Regions from separate parts of the Faecalimicrobium sp. JNUCC 81 genome, predicted to be linked through region 2. Evidence: a T-box and tRNA genes for the amino acid it is inferred to sense, from the RefSeq annotation. Region 2 holds a T-box; the other regions hold tRNA genes.
What was found. A T-box is a leader RNA that pairs with one kind of tRNA and senses whether it is charged. The one in region 2 lies ahead of asnS (asparagine--tRNA ligase), so its partner is inferred to be a tRNA-Asn.
Positions count from the first base shown of each region.

Region 1: it encodes a tRNA-Asn, which carries the amino acid that the T-box ahead of asnS (asparagine--tRNA ligase) is inferred to sense. The anticodon was not compared.
Region 3: it encodes a tRNA-Asn, which carries the amino acid that the T-box ahead of asnS (asparagine--tRNA ligase) is inferred to sense. The anticodon was not compared.

Region 1 is NZ_CM132203.1:137,065-139,284, reverse strand. Features, by position in the region: tRNA gene JNUCC81_RS00810 (tRNA-Phe) at 1-33, opposite strand, end outside; tRNA gene JNUCC81_RS00805 (tRNA-Ile) at 38-114, opposite strand; tRNA gene JNUCC81_RS00800 (tRNA-Pro) at 122-198, opposite strand; tRNA gene JNUCC81_RS00795 (tRNA-Trp) at 226-301, opposite strand; tRNA gene JNUCC81_RS00790 (tRNA-Ile) at 311-387, opposite strand; tRNA gene JNUCC81_RS00785 (tRNA-Pro) at 396-472, opposite strand; tRNA gene JNUCC81_RS00780 (tRNA-Ser) at 489-581, opposite strand; tRNA gene JNUCC81_RS00775 (tRNA-Ser) at 598-686, opposite strand; tRNA gene JNUCC81_RS00770 (tRNA-Lys) at 690-765, opposite strand; tRNA gene JNUCC81_RS00765 (tRNA-Gln) at 780-855, opposite strand; tRNA gene JNUCC81_RS00760 (tRNA-Arg) at 863-939, opposite strand; tRNA gene JNUCC81_RS00755 (tRNA-Gly) at 956-1,029, opposite strand; tRNA gene JNUCC81_RS00750 (tRNA-Tyr) at 1,039-1,123, opposite strand; tRNA gene JNUCC81_RS00745 (tRNA-Thr) at 1,132-1,206, opposite strand; tRNA gene JNUCC81_RS00740 (tRNA-Asn) at 1,211-1,286, opposite strand; tRNA gene JNUCC81_RS00735 (tRNA-Asp) at 1,303-1,379, opposite strand; tRNA gene JNUCC81_RS00730 (tRNA-Val) at 1,385-1,460, opposite strand; tRNA gene JNUCC81_RS00725 (tRNA-Glu) at 1,468-1,542, opposite strand; rRNA gene rrf (5S ribosomal RNA) at 1,577-1,693, opposite strand; rRNA gene JNUCC81_RS00715 (23S ribosomal RNA) at 1,852-2,220, opposite strand, start outside.
Region 2 is NZ_CM132203.1:2,670,085-2,672,304, reverse strand. Features, by position in the region: gene cspC (bile acid germinant receptor pseudoprotease CspC) at 1-43, shown strand, start outside; gene JNUCC81_RS13410 (CDIF630_02480 family spore surface protein) at 100-303, shown strand; gene JNUCC81_RS13405 (hypothetical protein) at 355-750, opposite strand; T-box leader at 891-1,124, shown strand; gene asnS (asparagine--tRNA ligase) at 1,181-2,220, shown strand, end outside.
Region 3 is NZ_CM132203.1:3,796,818-3,799,037, forward strand. Features, by position in the region: tRNA gene JNUCC81_RS18590 (tRNA-Cys) at 1-27, opposite strand, end outside; tRNA gene JNUCC81_RS18595 (tRNA-His) at 37-113, opposite strand; tRNA gene JNUCC81_RS18600 (tRNA-Pro) at 125-201, opposite strand; tRNA gene JNUCC81_RS18605 (tRNA-Ile) at 222-298, opposite strand; tRNA gene JNUCC81_RS18610 (tRNA-Met) at 307-383, opposite strand; tRNA gene JNUCC81_RS18615 (tRNA-Phe) at 391-466, opposite strand; tRNA gene JNUCC81_RS18620 (tRNA-Ser) at 470-558, opposite strand; tRNA gene JNUCC81_RS18625 (tRNA-Lys) at 561-636, opposite strand; tRNA gene JNUCC81_RS18630 (tRNA-Gln) at 649-724, opposite strand; tRNA gene JNUCC81_RS18635 (tRNA-Arg) at 732-808, opposite strand; tRNA gene JNUCC81_RS18640 (tRNA-Gly) at 823-897, opposite strand; tRNA gene JNUCC81_RS18645 (tRNA-Leu) at 912-995, opposite strand; tRNA gene JNUCC81_RS18650 (tRNA-Tyr) at 1,008-1,092, opposite strand; tRNA gene JNUCC81_RS18655 (tRNA-Thr) at 1,100-1,174, opposite strand; tRNA gene JNUCC81_RS18660 (tRNA-Asn) at 1,179-1,254, opposite strand; tRNA gene JNUCC81_RS18665 (tRNA-Asp) at 1,266-1,342, opposite strand; tRNA gene JNUCC81_RS18670 (tRNA-Val) at 1,348-1,423, opposite strand; tRNA gene JNUCC81_RS18675 (tRNA-Gly) at 1,436-1,509, opposite strand; tRNA gene JNUCC81_RS18680 (tRNA-Glu) at 1,519-1,593, opposite strand; tRNA gene JNUCC81_RS18685 (tRNA-Met) at 1,601-1,676, opposite strand; tRNA gene JNUCC81_RS18690 (tRNA-Leu) at 1,693-1,781, opposite strand; tRNA gene JNUCC81_RS18695 (tRNA-Cys) at 1,791-1,864, opposite strand; tRNA gene JNUCC81_RS18700 (tRNA-Lys) at 1,880-1,955, opposite strand; tRNA gene JNUCC81_RS18705 (tRNA-His) at 1,962-2,038, opposite strand; tRNA gene JNUCC81_RS18710 (tRNA-Pro) at 2,048-2,124, opposite strand; tRNA gene JNUCC81_RS18715 (tRNA-Ile) at 2,145-2,220, opposite strand, start outside.

The DNA of each region.
Region 1 (2,220 bases), 1.3 Mb from region 2:
AGTCCCCTGCTCTACCGACTGAGCTATCTGGGCAAATTGGTGGGCCTAGCTGGACTCGAACCAGCGACCTCACGCTTATCAGGCGTGCGCTCTAACCACCTGAGCTATAGGCCCAACTTATTGGTCGAGGTAGAGGGACTCGAACCCCCGGCCCCATGGTCCCAAACCAAGTGCGCTACCAAACTGCGCTATACCTCGACATTAACTTATAATTTTAATTTTAAATGGCAGGGGTAGAGGGACTCGAACCCCCGGCGCACGGTTTTGGAGACCGACGCTCTACCAACTGAGCTATACCCCTATGAATTTATGGTGGACCATCAGGGACTCGAACCCCGGACCTACCGGTTATGAGCCGGGCGCTCTAACCAACTGAGCTAATGGTCCAAACTTATTGGTCGAGGTAGAGGGACTCGAACCCCCGGCCCCATGGTCCCAAACCAAGTGCGCTACCAAACTGCGCTATACCTCGACATAAAAACAAAAATTGGCGGAGAAGGAGGGATTCGAACCCTCGCACCGGTTTAATCCAGCCTAATCCCTTAGCAGGGGATCCTCTTGAGCCACTTGAGTACTTCTCCGAATATTAAATTAAAATGGCGGAGAGGGTGGGATTCGAACCCACGGTGCCGTTAAGCATCACTGGTTTTCAAGACCAGCTCCTTAAACCACTCGGACACCTCTCCAATTGGTGATCCATCCGCGACTCGAACGCGGGACACCCTGATTAAAAGTCAGGTGCTCTACCGACTGAGCTAATGGATCATATTTAATTAAGTTGGCAGGGGATGCAGGACTCGAACCTACGCATGTAGCAGTCAAAGTGCTATGCCTTACCGACTTGGCGAATCCCCTATAATTGTGGTGAGCGCACAGGGATTCGAACCCCGGACACACGCCTTAGAAGGGCGTTGCTCTATCCAGCTGAGCTATGCACCCACATTATATGATTCAATGGAGCGGGTGAAGGGGATCGAACCCTCACAGCCGGCTTGGAAGGCCGGAACTCTACCATTGAGCTACACCCGCATATTTAATTGGTGGAGGATGGTGGATTCGAACCACCGAAATCGTCGATAACAGATTTACAGTCTGCCCCCTTTGGCCGCTCGGGAAATCCTCCGTTTTTCATGGAGCTGGTGATAGGAATCGAACCTACAACCTGCTGATTACAAGTCAGCTGCTCTACCGTTGAGCCACACCAGCTAATTGGCGGGAATAACAGGACTCGAACCTGTGACCCATTGATTAACAGTCAATTGCTCTACCAACTGAGCCATATTCCCGCATATTAAATTAATTTGGCGACCTGGAAGGGACTCGAACCCTCGACCTCCAGCGTGACAGGCTGGCATTCTAACCAGCTGAACTACCAGGCCGCGAATGGTGGGACTAACAGGGCTCGAACCTGTGACCCCCTGCTTGTAAGGCAGGTGCTCTCCCAGCTGAGCTATAGTCCCGGGATATTGGTGACCCATAGGGGAATCGAACCCCTGTTACCGCCGTGAAAGGGCGGTGTCTTGACCGCTTGACCAATGGGCCTAACACCATTCTAAACTATTAGTTTAGAATATCAACGTGGCTATGTCTTACTCTCCCAGGCAGTTGCCCGCCAAGTACCATCAGCGCTAAAGAGCTTAACTTCTGTGTTCGGAATGGGAACAGGTGTATCCTCTTTGCTATTATAACCACATTGTATTTTATGTCCATTTCTTGGACAAGTATTATATTAACATTTTTTATCAAAAACGTCAATACCCTTTTTTATATTTTTTAAACTTTTTTAGTGGAAAAATATAAATTAATACTCTGAAAACTGCAAACATTTATTGAATTAATCATTTTAAATTATTGGTCAAGTCCTCGACCTATTAGTATCGATAAGCTAAATACATTACTGCACTTACACCTTCGACCTATCAACCAGGTAGTCTTCCTGGGGTCTTACCCTTACGGTGGGAAATCTTATCTTGAAGTTGGCTTCGCGCTTAGATGCTTTCAGCGCTTATCCATTCCGTACATAGCTACCCAGCCATGCCCTTGGCAGAACAACTGGTACACCAGAGGTACGTCCATCCCGGTCCTCTCGTACTAAGGACAGGTCTCCTCAAATTTCCTACGCCTGCGACGGATAGGGACCGAACTGTCTCACGACGTTCTGAACCCAGCTCGCGTACCACTTTAATGGGCGAACAGCCCAACCCTTGGGACCTACTACAG
Region 2 (2,220 bases):
AAACATACAAAATACAACACAGGCTATTGCAAGGAATCTTTAAATTAATATGAATTGTAAAATAAATAATGGTTAAAACTAATACAAAAGAAAAAAGAGGTGATTACTTTGAATAATGATAAAACTAAAGCACTAAGTGGGGCAAATAATGAAAGGTTAAAAAAACATAGACCAACTAACAATGAATCAACTGCAGCTTGGGCAGATGTAGATAAACTAAAGCCTCACAGTAAAGTTACAATTCCATCTTTAGACAATGTTGAAGAAGCTAAAGATTGGGTAGATAATGGAAGTAGATTATAATATATATAAAATAAAGGTACGTAAGTACCTTTATTTTTCATATAAAAATTGCTAATCACTTGGAATAACTATATATTCTCCAGATTGTACATCATAAGATTTAGATACAAGTCCTTCATTTTCTTTATATATAACTTTCCTAAAATTTTCTATGTCATCAATATTAGTGTTATACTTTTTAATAATGTCATCTAATGTTTCACCTGAAGATACGAGGTGTTTTGTAAGATGTCTATCATTCATAACATCTTTATATGCTTTTTCATATGGTATATCCGCTAATATGGAAAAAGCATCAATATTATCAGCTAAATAATTAAATGTATTATCTAAACAAGTTATATAATTGTAAAATCCATCTTTAAATACTGATCCAAGGCTTTTATTACTATGAGCAGCGGGACCTATAAAAGAAAGTACGATGAGAAAATATAATATATATTTCAAATAATCACCTCCAATTACTATTATTTGTAAAAAATGAAATTTTAGTCATTTAAAAATTACAAGTATAAATAATATGTTGACTAAAATTTTATATGTTGGTATAATCTTGTTAAATAATTGAAATAATATGAAAAATAAAAATAAAGACTATGAAAAGAAGATTAGGTATAAAATGTAGTTTTAGCGAGTTGAGGATGGTGAAAGCTCAATACGAAGTTTATATTGAAGAACATCTTGGAGTCTCTAACCGAAATCATTAAGAGAGTAGACTTAGACGGTAAGTCCCGTTATAGACTATAAGCAAAGCTTAACTAAGAGGTCAATTATTTGACAACTAGGGTGGTACCGCGAAAGTACAGTCTTTCGTCCCTTTTATGGGATGAAGGGCTTTTTTTATTTTATATACAAATAATACGAGGAGGAAAATAAAATGCAAAATCAATTTGTAACAGTAAAAGAGTTATACAGACAAAAAGAAGAATACATTGGAAAAACTGTAAAAGTGGCTGGATGGATAAGAACATCTAGAGCATCTAAGAACTTTGGATTCGTAGAATTAAATGACGGAAGTTTCTTTAAAAATATGCAAGTAGTTTTATCTGATGAAAAATTAGAAAACTTTAAAGAATTAACAAAATTACCTATAAGCTCATCAATACTTGTAGAAGGGGAATTAGTTTCAACTGAAGGAGCTAAGCAACCTGTAGAGATACAAGCTACAAACATAGTGGTAGAAGGTGAGTCAGATAGTTCATATCCACTACAAAAGAAAAGACATACTCTTGAGTATTTAAGAACAATAGCTCATTTAAGACCAAGAAGTAATACTTTCTCAGCTGTATTTAGAGTAAGATCTTTAGCAGCGTACGCTATACATAAGTTCTTCCAAGATAGAAACTTTGTATATGCTCACTCACCAATTATAACAGGAAGTGACTGTGAAGGTGCTGGGGAAATGTTTAGATTAACAACTATGGATTTAACTAACATACCTACTACTGAAGATGGAAAAGTTGACTATAGCAATGATTTCTTTGGAAAAGAAGCAAATTTAACAGTTTCTGGTCAATTAAATGCCGAAATAATGGCATTAGCATTTAGAAATGTTTATACATTTGGACCAACATTTAGAGCTGAAAACTCATTTACACAAAGACATGCTTCAGAATTCTGGATGATAGAGCCTGAAATATGCTTTGCTGACTTAGAAGATAATATGGAACTTGCTGAAGATATGATAAAATACGTTATAAACTACGTAATGGAAAATGCTCCAGAAGAAATGGAATTCTTCAACAGTTTTATAGATAAAGGGTTATTAGATAGATTAAATAATGTAGTAAACTCAGAATTTACTAGACTTACTTACACTAGAGCAGTCGAAATGTTACAAGAATCAGGTTATGAATTTGAATACCCAGTTAAGTGGGGAGATGATCTTCAAACTGAACATGAAAGATATTTAACTGA
Region 3 (2,220 bases), 1.1 Mb from region 2:
ACTGCCTTACCACTTGGCTATGTCGCCTTACTTTTATGGGGTGGATAATGAGAGTCGAACTCACGACCTCCAGAGCCACAATCTGGCGCTCTAACCAACTGAGCTATACCCACCATATATATATTGGTCGAGGTAGAGGGACTCGAACCCCCGGCCCCATGGTCCCAAACCAAGTGCGCTACCAAACTGCGCTATACCTCGATATTACTTTAATCTAAAAGTGGTGGACCATCAGGGACTCGAACCCCGGACCTACCGGTTATGAGCCGGGCGCTCTAACCAACTGAGCTAATGGTCCACATATATTGGTAGCGGTAACAGGAGTCGAACCTGTGACCTTTCGGGTATGAACCGAACGCTCTAGCCAACTAAGCTATACCGCCACATTATTGGTGCCCAGAGGCGGAATCGAACCACCGACACGGGGATTTTCAGTCCCCTGCTCTACCGACTGAGCTATCTGGGCATTTGGCGGAGAGGGTGGGATTCGAACCCACGGTGCCGTTAAGCATCACTGGTTTTCAAGACCAGCTCCTTAAACCACTCGGACACCTCTCCATTGGTGATCCATCCGCGACTCGAACGCGGGACACCCTGATTAAAAGTCAGGTGCTCTACCGACTGAGCTAATGGATCACAATATTTACTTGGCAGGGGATGCAGGACTCGAACCTACGCATGTAGCAGTCAAAGTGCTATGCCTTACCGACTTGGCGAATCCCCTATGAATGTGGTGAGCGCACAGGGATTCGAACCCCGGACACACGCCTTAGAAGGGCGTTGCTCTATCCAGCTGAGCTATGCACCCACATTGTTTTGTTTTGGAGCGGGAAACGAGATTCGAACTCGCGACTTCAACCTTGGCAAGGTTGCGCTCTACCACTGAACTATTCCCGCATGGTAAAGTAAAGTGGTGCGGATGAAGGGAGTCGAACCCCCACGCCATAGGCGCCAGATCCTAAGTCTGGTGCGTCTGCCAATTCCGCCACATCCGCAGCTTAACTTTTTGGTGGAGGATGGTGGATTCGAACCACCGAAATCGTCGATAACAGATTTACAGTCTGCCCCCTTTGGCCGCTCGGGAAATCCTCCGTGTTTATGGAGCTAGTGATAGGAATCGAACCTACAACCTGCTGATTACAAGTCAGCTGCTCTACCGTTGAGCCACACTAGCAAATTGGCGGGAATAACAGGACTCGAACCTGTGACCCATTGATTAACAGTCAATTGCTCTACCAACTGAGCCATATTCCCACATTAAGTTTTGGCGACCTGGAAGGGACTCGAACCCTCGACCTCCAGCGTGACAGGCTGGCATTCTAACCAACTGAACTACCAGGCCGCAAATGGTGGGACTAACAGGGCTCGAACCTGTGACCCCCTGCTTGTAAGGCAGGTGCTCTCCCAGCTGAGCTATAGTCCCATACGTTTAATCTGGAGCGGGTGAAGGGGATCGAACCCTCACAGCCGGCTTGGAAGGCCGGAACTCTACCATTGAGCTACACCCGCATATTTAATTGGTGACCCATAGGGGAATCGAACCCCTGTTACCGCCGTGAAAGGGCGGTGTCTTGACCGCTTGACCAATGGGCCATTTAATTGGTTGCGGAGGCAGGACTCGAACCTACGACCTTCGGGTTATGAGCCCGACGAGCTGCCAACTGCTCCACTCCGCGATATTAAATGTATATATGGTGCCGAAGACCGGAATCGAACCGGTACGAGAGGTAAGTCCCGCAGGATTTTAAGTCCTGTGCGTCTGCCAGTTCCGCCACTTCGGCATTGATTTGTGGAGGCGACACCCAGATTCGAACTGGGGATCAAGGAGTTGCAGTCCACTGCCTTACCACTTGGCTATGTCGCCATACAAAATACAAATTGGTGATCCATCCGCGACTCGAACGCGGGACACCCTGATTAAAAGTCAGGTGCTCTACCGACTGAGCTAATGGATCATTTTATGGGGTGGATAATGAGAGTCGAACTCACGACCTCCAGAGCCACAATCTGGCGCTCTAACCAACTGAGCTATACCCACCATATATATTGGTCGAGGTAGAGGGACTCGAACCCCCGGCCCCATGGTCCCAAACCAAGTGCGCTACCAAACTGCGCTATACCTCGACATTATTTTAAGTTAAAAGTGGTGGACCATCAGGGACTCGAACCCCAGACCTACCGGTTATGAGCCGGGCGCTCTAACCAACTGAGCTAATGGTC